3 regions of the Actinomadura napierensis genome follow, and region 3 is predicted to be linked to each of the others. Evidence: riboswitches for the same ligand, from Rfam matches in the RefSeq annotation. Region 3 holds a riboswitch; each other region holds the start of a gene.

Region 1 (5,011 bases), on a different contig from region 3:
CCACGACCTGCGGGCCGGACGCGCCGAGGCCGAGGATCACCCGTCCGCCGGACAGCGCGTCGAGGGTCAGCGCGTGCATCGCGGTGGCGGCGGGCGTGCGCGCCGACATCTGCACGACGGCCGTGCCCAGCTTGATGCGGGACGTCCGGGCGGCGTACCAGGCCAGCGGGGTGAAGGCGTCGGAGCCGTAGGCCTCGGCGGTGAAGACCGAGTCGTATCCGCAGCGCTCGGCGGCCAGCACCGTCTCGGTCTGGTCGTCGGGCTCGCTCTGCCAGTAGCCGACGTTGATGCCGAGCTTGAGTTCCGCGGTCACGATGCCACCCTCCGGTCGCCGGGCACGCCGCCGGGTCGGCGGCGCACGGCGATACTAGAACACGTTCTATTTTCCGGGGAAGGCCGGGCGGTCGCGGGCACGGCCGGCGGTCGCGGGAACGGTGGAGGGTCGCGGGCACGGCGGAGGGCCGCGGCGCGGTGCCGCGGCCCTCCGGAGTCGTGCTCAGACCTCCCGGATGGAGTCGAGGAGGGTCTGCCATGCGTTCGGCGTCAGCACCAGGGCCGGTCCGCCGGGGTCCTTCGAATCGCGAACAGCGCGCAGATCGCTGGAGAGGGGGGCCACCTCGACGCACTGGTCGCCGCTCCCGCTGTGGGACGACGTGCGCCAGGCGGCTCCGTTGAGTTCGCGCTGCAGGTGGGTCACTGGCTGCTCCTTGCTGCCTCGGCTATGAGGTGCGCGGATTCCTCGGGGGACAGGGCGGCCGCCTCGATCCGATCGAAGCGGTCCCTATGTTTTGCTATTGCCTCGCTGCTCTCAAGGTAAACGTCACCCATGGTCCCCTCTACGTAGGCGATATCGGGGTCGGCGGGGTCGGGATACGACAAAATGGTGAAACGTCCGTCAAGGCCCGCATGGCCCCCGTGTGTGAACGGGAGTACCTGAACGGTCACCGTTGGGCGTTTCGCCGCCTCGACCAGGGACTCCAGCTGGGCGCGCATCACGTCCGCGCCGCCGATCGGCCGCTTCAGCACCGCCTCGTCGAAGATGACCTGCAGGCGGGGGGCGCTGTCGCGGTCGAGCAGCGCCTGGCGGATCTTTCGGGCGGCGATCCGGCGCTCGACGTCCTCCTCCGCGGGCAGCAGCCGGCCGGCGCGGATCACGGCGCGGGAGTACTCCTCGATCTGCAGCAGCCCGTGGATGAGCTGCGGGTCCCAGGTGCGGATGTGCGACGCCTCGTCCTCCAGTGCCACGTAGCTGCCCGCGAAGACGTCCTGGTAGGCGGTCCACCAGCCGCGCTGGCCGGCCTGCCTGGCGAGCGTGATCAGCGCGTCGCGGTCCGGGCTCGGTACCCCGTAGAGGTCGAGGATGTCGGCGATGTCGCCGGGGCGCGGGCGGGTCTGGCTGGTCTCCAGGCGGGAGACGGTGGCCCGGGACCAGTCCAGCCGGTCGGCCACCTCCTGCAGCGTCAGGCCCTGCTCCTCCCGCAGCTTGCGGAGCTCCCGCGCCAGGCGGCGGCCACGAACGGTGGGGCGGTAGGTCATGGGAGCGAAGTCTCGCCGCTCCGGCCTTCCGCCACAACGCGATTGACGAACCCGGCACGAAGGGCAGAGCAATTCCCTGAAGACGCTTGCGAACGTGAGATTCTCACGAGAGTCTTGAATGCGTGACTGCTCGGGGACCCATAGTGACGGTGATCGGACCGCGCGCCCGGGCAGGCGGCCCGCGGGAGGCACTCGTGAAGACCCCGCCCGAGACCACCGAAGCGAGCCCGCGCGGGGCGCGGCACACCGCCGGGCCGCGCGCCGGGCACGACCGCATCGCCGCCGCCGCGCTCGCCGGCGGGTTCGCCAACCCGGCGCCGGACGTCCCCGCCGCCGATCCGGCGGCCGATCTGGCCGCCGACACGATGGCCGGCGCGATGGCCGCCGGCGGCGCGCACGTCCCGGCGGGCGCCAGGCCCGGCTGGGTGTGGGCGCTGCCCGGCGGTCCCGGCTGCGCGGGCCACGCGCGCCGCGTGCTGCGCGACGCCCTCCTCTCGCTCGGCGTCCGGGACGAGGCGATCGGCGACGCCCAGCTGATGGTGAGCGAGCTCGCCACCAACGCCCACCAGCACGCGGGCGACCACGGCCCGCACGAGCTGTGGCTCTACCTCGGCGACCCCTCCGGGGCCGGGACGGGAGCCGACGGCGCCCGCGCGGTGGACGGCGTCCCCGGCGCCGAAGTCAGGTGTGCCGTGTTCGACGCCTACGTCGAGGCGGCGCTGCCGGGCTATTCGTGGACGTCGGGGGACTGCGGGCGCGGGCTCAGCATCGTCCGGGAACTGTCGCGGGGCCGCTGGGGCACGCTGCGGACCCTGTCACGGCTCGGTCCCGGCGTTCGCGGGAAGGCCGTCTGGTTCGCCGTTCCCGTGCGCGGCGGCGTGCAGCAGCCGGTCCCCGGCTTCTAGCGGGCGCCCGGGTCCGCCGCCGCGCGCCTCCAGCGCGGGGGCGATGTCGGTGACCATCGACAGCAGCGACCTGGTCAGCAGCGTCTGCACCTGCGCGCGGTCGAGGGTCCGCTCCTGGAGCCACTGCCGCGTCGCCGCGTCCGCGAGCCCGGAGTAGACGCGCAGGACGGCGCGCAGCGTGCCGGTCGGCGCGGGCACGCGCAGGACGGCGAGCATGTGCTCGACCGTCCGGTCGCGGAACCGGTTGACGATGTCGAGCAGTTCCGGGTCCTGCCCGAAGCCCTCCGCGTCCAGCGCCGCGAACCAGGTGGTGGCGTTGCGCTCGGCGGTGTCGAGGAACAGGTTGACGCACAGCTCGACGGTCTCGGGCAGCGTCATCCGCTCGTCCGGCGGCGGCGCCTGCACGGCGGCGGTCGCCGTCAGCCCCTGGACGACCTTGAGGAACAGTTCGCGCTTGGTGCCGAAGTAGTAGTGGATGAGCCCGCGCTGGACGCCCGCCTCGCGGGCGATCGCCGCCGTGGACACCTCCGCGTACGGCAGTTCGGTGAACATCCGGCGCGCGACGTCGAGGATCTGGTCGCGCCGCTCGTCGCGCGGCAGGCGCTGGTAGCGGCCCTTGGCGTTCCTCGGACTTCCGGGGCGCGGCGTCGCGGCTCCGGCGGCCTCGCCGCGCGGGGCCGCGCGTCGTTCCATACCGACCAGTAGACCATTTGATTGGCGGATCGCCAAAATCTACCGGCGGTGCGCCGATAAACGGCGGGGTCGAGCGCGGCCGGGGTGTGTGCGATCCTGGGCGGGCGACGGAAGCGGAGGAACCCGGTGCGAATCCGGGGCTGTCCCGCAACTGTGACCAGGGGAGCCCCCCTCGACGCGGCCACGGCACGCGGTGCTGGAAGGCCGAGGGGGAGCGGTGATCCGGGAGCCAGGAGACTCCGGCCGTCGGACAGGCACCGCCACGGGCGTGGACACCCGAGGAAGGACGAACAGACGTGCGACCTGCGTCGGCGACGAACACCGGCCGGCCGGAGGGGCGCGCCCGCGCGCTCTACCCCTTCTCCGCCGTCGTCGGAATGGACGACCTCAAGCTCGCCCTGCTGATCAACGCCGTGTCACCGGGCGTCGGCGGGGTGCTGGTGCGCGGCGAGAAGGGCACCGCGAAGTCGACGATCGTGCGGGCGCTGGCCGGGCTGCTGCCGCCGGTGCCGGCCGTGCCGGGCTGCCGGTTCTCCTGCGACCCGGGCGACCCCGACCCGGCGTGCCCGGACGGCCCGCACGACGCGGGCGAAGGGGAGGAACGGGCCGCGCGGCTGGTGGAGCTGCCGGTCGGCGCGTCCGAGGACCGGCTCACCGGCTCGCTGGACATCGAGCGCGCGCTGACCGAGGGCGTGAAGGCGTTCGAGCCGGGCCTGCTGGCGGCGGCGCACCGCGGCGTCCTGTACGTCGACGAGGTCAACCTGCTCCATGACCACCTGGTCGACCTGCTGCTGGACGCGGCGGCGATGGGCGAGTCGTACGTGGAGCGCGAGGGCGTCTCGGTCCGGCACGCGGCCAGGTTCCTGCTGGTCGGGACGATGAACCCGGAGGAGGGCGAGCTGCGCCCGCAACTGCTCGACCGGTTCGGGCTGACCGTCGAGGTCGCCGCGACCCGCGATCCGGCCGAGCGCGCCGAGGTCGTCCGGCGGCGGCTGCGCTTCGAGGACGACCCGGACGGCTTCGCCGCGGCCTTCGCGGCGGACGAGGCGGACCTCGCCGGGCGGATCGCCGCCGCCCGGCGCCGGCTGCCCGGCGTGGAGCTGACAGACGCCGCGCTGCGCCAGATCACCGCCGTGTGCGCGTCGTTCGAGGTGGACGGCCTGCGCGCCGACCTGGTGACGGCGCGCGCCGCGATCGCGCTGGCGGCCTGGCACGGCCGCGCCGTGGTGACGGCCGACGACGTGCGGACGGCGGCGCGGGTGGCGTTCGCCCACCGGCGCCGCCGCGACCCCTTCGACGCGCCCGGCCTGGACCGGCAGAAGCTCGACGAGGTCCTCGAAGAGCACGGTGAGGAGCCGGAACCGCCCGACGATCCGGGTCCTCCCGACGATGGGCCCGGCGGCCCGGACGGCGGGGGCGGCGGTCTTCCCGACGGCCCCGGACAGCAGGACGCGCCCGTTCCGCCGCAGTCCGTTCCGCCGCAGTCCGAGCAGCCGATGGAGAGCGGCCAAGGCCGCTCGGGAGAGAGCGAGCCCGCTCCGGCGGACGCCGCCTACAAGCCGCGCCTCTTCACCGTCCCGGGCCTCGGGAACGGTGCGCCGGGACGGCGTTCCAAGGCGCGCAGCCCGTACGGACGTGTCTCCGGTGCGCGGCCCGGCACGCGAGGCGTGCACCTTACGGCGACGCTGCGAGCGGCGGCACCGCACCAGCGCGCGCGGGGACGCACCGGTTCGGGACTGGTCGTCCTACCCGGCGACCTGCGCGAAGCGGTCCGTGACGGGCGGGAGGGCAATCTCGTCCTGTTCGTTGTGGACGCCAGCGGCTCGATGGCGGCGCGCAAGCGGATGCGCGCGGTGAAGGGCGCCGTCCTCAGCCTC
Region 2 (5,011 bases), on a different contig from region 3:
CTCCAGTGCCTCCGTGCCGCCGGCCCAGTCGTACATCGTCGGGACGGACGAGCCGGCGCCGCGTACGGGCGTCCGCTCGTAGTGCCGCATCTCCTCGATCTGCTGGACGTACGGCTTGATCTCGGCGAAGAAGGCGGGGAAGTGCTCGCCGGAGCGGAAGCCCTGCGAGTGGTCCTCGGCGGACGTCCAGCAGATCCGCAGGATGTAGCACTCGGGCTCGTCCACGCAGCGGGACAGTTCGAAGTCGACGCACTGCGGCGCGGCGGCGAGGGGGACGGCGGCGCGCGCGTAGGCGGCCTCGAACTCCTCCGCCTTCGCCCGGTCGATCCGGTAGCGGATGTACTCGACGATCACTGAACCCCCAAGGCGCGAGCTTCCGGTCGGGTCATCAATGTAATCCTGTAATCACCCGACCGGAAGCCCCATGATCATTTTTCGCCGGAAGCTCCCGACGAGCGCCGGTACCAGGCGAACCCGCCGCCCACGACCACCACGACGGCGGCGATCAGGCCGATCCACAGCCACCCGGACGAGCCGTCCGAGGCCCGCCCGGACGCCTTGGAGGCCGACGCCGAGGCCGACGCAGCCGGTGCCGCGCCCGCCGATCCGGTGACGGTGAACTTGTAGGTACCGCTGATGGGGTGGCCGTCCGGCGACACCACGCGCCAGCCGACCGTGTAGACCCCGTTCGGCAGCGTGCCCTTCACCGCCTCGGTGACCTTGTTGTCCACCGCCTGCGGCGCGCCCGACTCGTGCCGGCCGCCCTTGGCGTCGGTGATCACCACCTGCGGCAGCTGCACCGGGTCCGCGTAGGTCAGGACGACCTGCGCGGGCGGCGCGACCGTCGCGTCCTGCCCCGGGCTGGCCCCGGTGAGCGAGGTGTGCGCGGAGGCGGGGGACGCGGTCAGGGCGAGCGCGGCGCCGGCGGCGGCGATCCCGGCGGCGGCGCGCCGGACGGCCCGGGTCACGCCCGGCTCCGCGCGCGGGACAGGCCGTAGCCGCCGACCGCGATGCCGATCACGCCTACGCCGATGCCGACGCCGCCGAGCACCCGCGCGGTGCCGTCGTCCGAGTCCGCCTCGGCCTTGGCGGCGGCGGGCTTCGACTGCGCGGTGAGCCCGGCGGCCGCGGTGTCGGCGGCGCCCTTCGGGGTGAGCTTCAGCGTGGGCGCCGGGTGCTCGGGCTCGTTCGAGCCGTCGCCCGGGTCCTGCTCCCACTTGACGACCTGGCCGTCGGAGTAGGTCTGGTCGGCCTTGAAGGTCATCGTGTCGGTGTTGGTGGGCAGCGGGCCGAGCGAGACGTCGAACTCCTGGAACTGGCCGGGTTCGATCTTCCCGCCGGACCAGGTGATCTGGGTGACGGCCTTGGTCAGCTCGCCGCCCTCGGTCTTGACCGGCGCCGGGAGCTTGGACTCCACGACCTTCGCCGTCCAGCCGGGGACGGGGCGGACCGACACCGACGAGACCGGGTGGTCGGCGGGGAGGTCGACGACGAGCTTGGTCGTGTCGGCCTTGTCCTCCTCGTTCGGCACCCGGAACGAGATCTTGGCGTAGGAGCCCTGCTCGGCGGTCTTGGGGTTGACGGTGACGTGCGCGGACGCGGCGGTGGCGAGCGCGATGACGCCGAGGCCGGCCAGCGACGCGACCGCGCCCAGGCGGCGGGCGTGCGACAGGGAAGGCAAAACGGAACTCCGTTCGAGTCGTACGGGTCGGACCGGACACGCCGGGACCGGCGTCCGGTGACGTACGGCGCTCCGCTCAGAGGTGAGCGAGCGCCCTCGAACGCGGCGGGGGTCCCCGCCGGACGACCTGGTGCCGGAGCGCACGTCCCGTGGCCATGGCGCCGGCCGCCACCGGCACCACGGGGGTACGGACCGGACGCTCCGCCGGTTCAACGAGCAGCAGGGCGAGCAGCAGCCGGATCGGGCGGTCGGCGGCGGACGCCACGCGCCGCGCCAGCGACCACGCGGCCCGCTCGCCGCGCCGCAGCCACCACGCCGCGACCACGGCCGCCGCGCAGTGCGCGAGCGTCATCGAGGTGCCGGGGCCGTGCATCGGCATCGCCGCGCCGTGCCCCGCCTGGACGGCGGCCTCGCAGTGGCGCATGCCGTCGGTCGCGCCCGTGAACAGCGCGTGCAGCGCGAACTGCCCGCCGAGCAGCCCGCCCGTGATCGTCGGGAGGGACCGCTCGTGGCCCGCGAGCGCCAGCGTGACCACCAGCACCGCGCCGAACCCGGCGAGCACCGCCCAGCCGGGCACCGGCTCGTGCGACGCCAGGGCGTGGCCGAGGGTCGCCAACGACACGCAGACGGTCGCGAAGACGACTGCGCGCGCGGTGCGGAAGACCGGCTGCCGGGGACGCGGGGACATGACGGGGACATCGTCCCACCTCCGTCCGGCCGGCCGCATCCGACCCCGGGAACCGGTCCCGACGCGCCCTACATGTTGGGGTTGCGCAATGAGGATCAACAAGATGTAGGGTTCAACCCCGTGCTGGTTCGCCCCCGCCGCTCGCGGCGGGGGCGTCGTGAGAGGGAACCCGGTGAGAGTCCGGGACTGCCCCGCAGCGGTGAGCGGGAACGACCGCCGTCACAGGCACTGAACCGGGCGACCGGATCGGGAAGCGACGGCCAGTAGGTCGCGTCTCCGGCAGGAGGCGCGGGCGCCCGCGAGTCCGAAGACCTGCCATGCACGCCGTACGTCCGAGGCTTCGCGGGTGAGCCGGGGGACGGTGCGCGGCAGCATGCCGTCGCGCCCGTTCGCACGCCCTCGCGAGGCCGGCTCACGAGGGAGAGAACGTGACAGTCACCATGCGGGCTCCGGCGGAGGCGGCCGCCACCGGGGGGATCGCCGCCGAGGTCGCGGCGGCCTGCGCCGGCATCGAGGGGACCGCGCCGGAACGGGTGCTCGGCGCGGTCCGGGGCGGCGCCGGCGCGAGCGCCGCCGACCTGCGCGACCTGGCGACCCGGGAGGCCGCCGCGCTCGTCGCGGTGGAGCCGGGGTACTCCCGGGTCGCCGCGCGGCTGCTGGCCGCCCGCGTCCGCGACGAGGCGGCCGAGGCCGGCGTCCGGACGTTCGCCGGGTCCGTCGCCGCCGCGCACGCCGAGGGCCTCCTCGCGGACGGCCCCGCCGCGTTCGTCGCCGCCAACGCCGCGGCCCTGAACGCGCTCATCGACGAGGACGCGGACGACCGGTTCGGGTACTTCGGGCTCCGCACCCTCTACGACCGCTACCTGCTGCGGCATCCGCGCACCCGGCTCGTCCTGGAGCGCCCGCAGCACTTCCTGCTCCGCGTCGCCGTCGGGCTCTCCGAGAGCGTGGACGAGGCGGCGGAGCTGTACGGGCTGCTCAGCACGCTGTCGTATCTGCCCAGCTCACCGACGCTGTTCAACTCCGCGGCCCGCCGCCCGCAGCTGTCGTCCTGCTTCCTGCTGGACTCGCCGCGCGACGAGCTGGAGGCGATCTACGAGCGGTACGGGCAGGTCGCGCGGCTCAGCAAGTACGCGGGCGGGATCGGGATCTCCTGGACGCGGGTCCGCTCGCGCGGGTCGCTGATCCGGGGGACGAACGGGCACTCGAACGGGATCGTCCCGTGGCTGCGCACCCTCGACGCGTCCGTCGCCGCCGTCAATCAGGGCGGCCGCCGCAAGGGCGCCGCCTGCGTGTACCTGGAGCCGTGGCACGCCGACGTCGAGGAGTTCCTCGAGCTGCGCGACAACACCGGCGAGGACGCGCGCCGCACCCACAACCTGAACCTGGCGAACTGGATCCCGGACGAGTTCATGCGCCGCGTCGAGGCGGACGAGACGTGGTCGCTGTTCGACCCGAAGGAGGTCCCGGAGCTGACCGACCTGTGGGGCGACGCCTTCGACGCCGCGTACCGGGCGGCCGAAAAGGAGGGCCGGTACGTCCGGCAGGTCCCGGCCCGCAAGCTGTACGGGCGGATGTTGCGCACGCTGGCGGAGACCGGCAACGGGTGGATGACCTTCAAGGACGCCGCGAACCGGGCCTGCAACCAGACCGCCGAGCCGGGCCGGACCGTCCACCTGTCCAACCTGTGCACCGAGATCCTGGAGGTCACGGGGGACAACGAGGCGGCCGTGTGCAACCTCGGGTCGGTGAACCTGGCCGCGCACGTCTCGCCGTCCGGGGTGGACTGGGACCGGCTGCGCGCGACCGTCCGGACCGCCGTCCGGTTCCTGGACCGCACCATCGACCGCGGCTTCTATCCGACGCCCGAGGCGGAAACGGCCAACCGCAAATGGCGTCCCGTCGGGCTCGGGGTCATGGGCCTCGCCGATGTGTTCTTCACGCTGCGGCTGCCGTTCGACTCCGCCGAGGCCCGCGAGCTGTCCACCCGGATCGCCGAGGAGATCGCGCTCGCCGCCTATGCCGCGTCCGCCGACCTCGCGGAGGCGCACGGGCCGCTTCCGGCCTACGCCGAGACCCGCACCGCGCGCGGGAAGCTGCACCTCGACCACTTCCCGGACGCCGCGCCGACCCGTCCCGCCGAATGGGACGCGCTCCGCGCCCGCATCGCCGACGTCGGCCTGCGCAACTCGCTGCTGATCGCGATCGCGCCGACCGCCACGATCGCGTCCATCGCTGGCTGCTACGAGTGCATCGAGCCGCAGGTGTCCAACCTGTTCAAGCGCGAGACGCTCTCCGGCGAGTTCCTGCAGATCAACGGCTACCTCGTCGACGACCTGAAATCGCTCGGGCTGTGGAACGACGCCGTCCGCGAGGCGATCAAGCGCGCCAACGGCTCGATCCAGGGCCTGGTCGACCTGCCGGAGGAGATGCTCAGCCTCTACCGGACGGCCTGGGAACTGCCGCAGAAGGCGCTCATCGACCTCGCCGCCGCCCGCACCCCGTACATCGACCAGTCCCAGTCGCTGAACCTGTTCATGGAGACCCCGACGATCGGGAAGCTGTCCTCGATGTACGCCTACGCGTGGCGCAGCGGCCTCAAGACCACCTACTACCTGCGCTCCCGCCCCGCCACGCGGATC
Region 3 (5,011 bases):
CGGCTTCATCCCCTTTCCGGGGAAGACGACGAGAAGATGCCGCTCGTTGGGAGGCTCGTCCATCAGGGTCTCGGGCGCCCGACGGCCGCGCACGTACACGCGGAGCCGGTAGTGACCCGGGCCGGCGACGGTCACGGCCGGGAAGGGCAGGGGGCCGTCCATCGCCGTCAGCAACGCGTGCCCCTTCGCGCTGTCGAATCCCACTTCGGCGACGCGTTCCCAGCCCTTGAGCGCGAGAGGCGGCGCCTTCTTGTAGGCGCGGACGGTCACGCACAGCCGGCTCTCGGTCCCGGTGATGACGGTGGCTTCGCCGTCGCCGCTCGCGACCAGGCCATCATGGACGGCTGCGCCGAGGGATTTCCCTGAGCTCCCTTCGTCGCCGACCAGGTAGCTGCTGCTCTCCCCGCCATCGATGACCCGCGTGGCCTGCCGGACGGGATGGAACCCCGCCGGAATGCCGCGCCGGCAGGTCGCCAATGCCTTCGCCACGTTCTGCTTGTACTGCGCGTGGAGGGCCGCTGTCGAGCGCTCCTGGGCTACTCGCCGTTCGTCCGCCGTCTCCGGGCACAGGTAGGCCATCTGCTGAATCGCCGGCGGGATGATGCCTCGCGGCATTCCTGCGCTCCACAGCGACTCTCCACGGCATGCACGCCGTCCGATTTCGATCTGTTCGCTGTCGGTAAGCAGGTCGCCATGCGGCGATCCGCCCCCATAGCCCAGGGTGTAACCACGAACGGAGCAGAGGAAGGCGATCTCCCTTTCACGCTGCGACAATTTCGCCATCACCTGCGTGAACGGCACCTTCCCTGACATGTCGGCGCGTTCGGCATGCCTGCAGTCGGCCCCGCTCGCGGCATAGCGGGGCGGCGTCTCCTGGTCGGCGGCGGCGCAGAGGACGAGTCCGGCGACGAGCGTCCCGCAGACCAGGCGAGGCATCCGAGGACCGGGCCGGTAGGTCGAAACGAGAATGAGGACCAGGGGCACCGCGCCGTACGCCCAGCGCACAGCCCCCCAGCCGCCCATCGGCAACCACAGACCAACGCATTGCTCCCCCCAGCGCGCCACGTCGTAGCCGTAGAGAGCCGGCTCGGCCAATGTCACGAATGCGAGCACCGCCGCCGTCGCCCAGCCGACGAACCGCCGCCGGACCATCAGCCACAAGAGGAAGGCCGGCAAAACGACCAGGATCGGCAAGCCGTGCAGCAGCCAGTATCCCGGAACGGACCAGAGTTCGGACTGGTGCGACCACCCCTGGCAGGCATCGGAAGCGATGACACTGAGATAGCCCTGGGCGCCCCTCTTCACGCCCAACAGTGAGATGACGACGCCCCTCACCGTCGGTTCTGCGGTAATGGCGACGGCGACGATCCATAACCGCATCTGCGTGCGCTGGCTCCAATGGGACATGGCCCCAGAACCCTAGTGAAGATCCACTCCCCCGGGGATGTTTCCGAGCAGAGCGCCCGGCGCCCACAGGGCCGGAGGCGCTCGCCCGACCGACCCCTCCTCGTCGACATAGCTTGACAGCTAAGGTTATTAGCCTTAGCTTGTAGCTAACATCATTAGCCAAGCAGGAGGGCCGCAGGCCATGAGCAGCGTCACCGTCCCGAGCGTCCGCAAGCACTCCGTCCCGCTCGTCGCCCGCCGCGTCGCCTGGGCGGCGAACGCGCTGTTCTGGAGCGCGTTCGCCGTTATCGAAGGCCTCAACCACGGCTGGCTCGCGGCGCTGGTCGCGGTCGCGTTCTTCATCGCGCCCGACCTGACGTTCCTGGCGGGGGCGCGCGACGCGCACACCGTCGAACGCGGGCAGCTTCCGGCGCGCGCCGTCCCGTACTACAACACCGCGCACCGCGCGCTGATCCCTCTCGCGCTGATGGCGCTCTACACCGTCTCACCGATCACGTGGGCGCCGATCTTCGCCGGTCTCTGCGGCTGGCTCGCCCACATCTCGATCGACCGCGCCGCCGGCTACGGCCTGCGCACCAAGGACGGCTTCCAGCGCCGCTGACCTCGCCCGCTCCCGGCGGTGCCGGTACGATCCCCGATGGCATGAACTGACGCGAGGTGCCCCTCGGGGAGAATCGGGAAGCCGGTGCGAATCCGGCACGGGCCCGCCGCGGTGACCGGGGAGCTGCCGCCCACGCGCGCGAGCGCGGCCACTGGCCCTCAGGCCGGGAAGGCGGGCGGCCCAGCGTCGATCCGGGAGTCCGAAGACCGGCCTCGCTCCAACGGCCGCCGTCCCGGCGGCCCGACCGCAGCGGGAGCCTGCCCATGAACCTCTACGACGTCATCCACCGCCGCCGCGACGTGCGCGCCGAGTTCACCGGCGCGCCGATCCCGGAGGACGTCCTCGACCGGGTCCTCACGGCGGCGCATGCCGCGCCCAGCGTCGGCCTTTCCCAGCCCTGGGACTTCGTCGTCGTCCGCGACCCGGACGTCCGGCGCGCCTTCCACGACCACGTCCAGTCCGAGCGCGACGCCTTCGCCGCCGCCCTCACCGGCGACGCCGCCGAACGCTTCGCCCGCATCAAGATCGACGGGGTGCTCGAATCGAGCCTGTCGATCGTGGTCACCTACGACGCCGAGCGCGGCGGCCCGGCGGTCCTCGGACGGCACGCGATCGCCGACGCGGGCCTGTACTCGGTGTGCCTGGCGATCCAGAACCTCTGGCTGGCGGCCACGGCCGAAGGCCTGGGCGTCGGCTGGGTGTCGTTCTACCGGGAGCCGCACCTGCGCGACCTCCTCGGCATACCGAAGGGCATCCGGCCGGTCGCCTGGCTGTGCCTGGGCCCGGTCACGCACCTGGAGACGGTCCCCGATCTCGAACGGCACGGCTGGCGCCGGCGCCGTCCTCTGGACGCCGCCCTCCACCACGACCGCTGGTGAACGCGGCACCCGAATGGTCCGGCCCCAGACAGTAAGGTCGCCGCCATGGGCGAAATACGGGTGGTACTGATCGGAGGGACGTCGAACACCGGAAAGTCGACCATCGCGGCCGCCGTGGCGGACGAGCTCGGCTTCGAGCACAGGTCGACGGACTACCTGGCACGCCACCCCGGACGGCCCTGGCGCACCCCGGAGCGCGAGGTCCCGCCGCACGTCGCCGACCATTACGCGACGCTCACGACCGATGAGCTGATCAGGTCCGTCCTCGACCATTACGAAAGGCTGTGGCCCCGCATCGCGGAAATCGTCACGGATCACGCGACGGGGCCCGGCCCCGGACTCGTCCTGGAGGGCTCGGCGCTCTGGCCGGCCCGCGTCGCAGAACTGGCCGTCCCGCACACGGCCGCCGTGTGGTTCACCGCCGACCCCGCCGTCCTGCGCGCCCGGGTGCAAGCGTCCGGCCGCTACGACGAGTCCACGCCCACGGAACGGCACTTGATGAACCGGTTCCTCGCCCGTACCGAGCGCTACCAGACCCTCATGCTGGACGCCGTCGACAGGCTGGGCCTCGCTCGCATCGACACGGGAACCGGCCGGTCCGTGCCGGAGCTGGCCGGCATGGTGCTCACGACCGTCCACGCACAGGACGCCGTCGGACGCTCACCCGCCGCCCCCTGACCGGCCGCGGTCACCGACCCGCCGCCGCGAGAAGGGTCGGGGCGGTTCCGGGCAATCAAGGACGTGACCACCCTCCACGCCGCCAGAAGGGTCCCCCATGGCCACTCCCCCAGCATCGCGGGACCAGCCGTGACGGGCGCCCCCTCTGAGACGAGCAGATCAACCGGGCCGGAGCCGTCCGACGCCGACGTCATCACCGCGGCCCGGCGGAACCCCGAACGGTTCGCGGACCTCTTCGACCGGCACTACGCGCAGATCCACCGCTACGTGGACCGGCGGCTCGGCGCGGACGCCGCGGACGACATCGCGGCCGAGACGTTCCTGATCGCCTTCCGGCGCCGCGCGGCGTTCGACACGGCGCACGCGTCGGCGCGGCCCTGGCTCTACGGCATCGCGACCCGGTTGATCAGCCGTCACCGCCGCGACGAGCTGCGCCGCTACCGGGCGATGGCGCGAATGCACACCGCCGACGCCGTGGAGAGCCACGAGAGCAGCGTGACCTCGGCGGTAGCGGCGGCGAGCCTCGGCTTGAGCCCGGCCCTGGCCGGACTGCAGCGGGCCCGGCCGATGGGTGCGTTTTCTGATTTTTCTGCTGTGGTGTCGATTGGCGTCGAGCCGGTTCGTAGCCAAGGTGAGAGGCCGGCAACGGGCCGGCCGCCCCTCACCGGAGGCACACGATGTCCGTCACGACCACCACCACCGTTCCCGCGAAGCCGCTGATCACCGGTGGCCTGACCGCCGCGGCGGTCGCCGCCGCGGCGACTGCGGCCGTCGCCGCCGTGGGCGAGTCCGCCGGGATCAGCCTCGCCGTCGGCGGGAAGGCGATCCCGCTGACCGGGTTCGCCATGCTGACCGCCGTCTTCTCCGTGGTGGGCCTGGTGCTCGCCCTCGTGTTGGCCCGCGCTGCCGGCCGTCCGCGTACGGCGTTCGTCCGCACCACGATCGTGCTCACCGCGCTGTCACTGGTGCCGGATGTGCTCGCGGACGCGGCCGCGGCCACGAAGATGCTGCTGATGATGACGCACCTGGTGGCCGCCGCGATCGTGATCCCGGCCATCGCCCGCCGCCTGTCCGCCTGATCCCTCGGAGGAGTTCACCGTGAAGAAGTACCTGCTCGCCGTCCAGTTCGACGAGAGCGCGCCGCAGCCGTCCGAAGCGGAACTGCAGGCGCAGCAGGCCCGGACGGGCAAGGTCACCACCGAAATGCAGTCCGCCGGTACGTGGGTGTTCGTCGGCGGCCTGCTGGGCTCGTCCGCCACCACCGTCGTCCACCCCGGCAACGGCACCACCACGATGACCGACGGCCCGTTCGCCGAGACCAAGGAGCAGCTCGGCGGGTTCTGGGTGATCCGGTGCGACGACCTCGACCAGGCGCTGGCCTGGGCCGAGAAGTGCGCGCTGGCCTGCGGGGCCCCGATCGAGGTGCGTCCGTTCGAAGACGCGCAGT

The links. Region 3 has a riboswitch for cobalamin ahead of bluB (5,6-dimethylbenzimidazole synthase). Riboswitches for the same ligand answer to the same signal wherever they lie in the genome.
Region 1: another riboswitch for cobalamin. It lies ahead of ABD296_RS38420 (VWA domain-containing protein); the one in region 3 lies ahead of bluB (5,6-dimethylbenzimidazole synthase).
Region 2: another riboswitch for cobalamin. It lies ahead of ABD296_RS34175 (ribonucleoside-diphosphate reductase subunit alpha); the one in region 3 lies ahead of bluB (5,6-dimethylbenzimidazole synthase).

Annotation. Positions count from the first base shown of each region.
Region 1 is NZ_BAAAMR010000101.1:20,930-25,940, forward strand. Features, by position in the region: gene ABD296_RS38395 (LLM class F420-dependent oxidoreductase) at 1-313, opposite strand, end outside; gene ABD296_RS38400 (DUF397 domain-containing protein) at 497-697, opposite strand; gene ABD296_RS38405 (helix-turn-helix domain-containing protein) at 694-1,536, opposite strand; gene ABD296_RS38410 (ATP-binding protein) at 1,731-2,441, shown strand; gene ABD296_RS38415 (TetR/AcrR family transcriptional regulator) at 2,352-3,134, opposite strand; cobalamin riboswitch at 3,252-3,373, shown strand; gene ABD296_RS38420 (VWA domain-containing protein) at 3,512-5,011, shown strand, end outside.
Region 2 is NZ_BAAAMR010000078.1:7,064-12,074, forward strand. Features, by position in the region: gene ABD296_RS34155 (group II truncated hemoglobin) at 1-354, opposite strand, end outside; gene ABD296_RS34160 (copper resistance CopC family protein) at 429-968, opposite strand; gene ABD296_RS34165 (YcnI family copper-binding membrane protein) at 965-1,681, opposite strand; gene ABD296_RS34170 (hypothetical protein) at 1,758-2,369, opposite strand; cobalamin riboswitch at 2,477-2,704, shown strand; gene ABD296_RS34175 (ribonucleoside-diphosphate reductase subunit alpha) at 2,798-5,011, shown strand, end outside.
Region 3 is NZ_BAAAMR010000059.1:15,499-20,509, forward strand. Features, by position in the region: gene ABD296_RS28800 (hypothetical protein) at 1-1,407, opposite strand, end outside; gene ABD296_RS28805 (DUF4260 family protein) at 1,589-2,008, shown strand; cobalamin riboswitch at 2,046-2,237, shown strand; gene bluB (5,6-dimethylbenzimidazole synthase) at 2,272-2,886, shown strand; gene ABD296_RS28815 (hypothetical protein) at 2,932-3,564, shown strand; gene ABD296_RS28820 (RNA polymerase sigma factor) at 3,694-4,284, shown strand; gene ABD296_RS28825 (DUF6069 family protein) at 4,242-4,643, shown strand; gene ABD296_RS28830 (YciI family protein) at 4,663-5,011, shown strand, end outside; gene ABD296_RS28835 (RNA polymerase sigma factor) at 5,010-5,011, shown strand, end outside.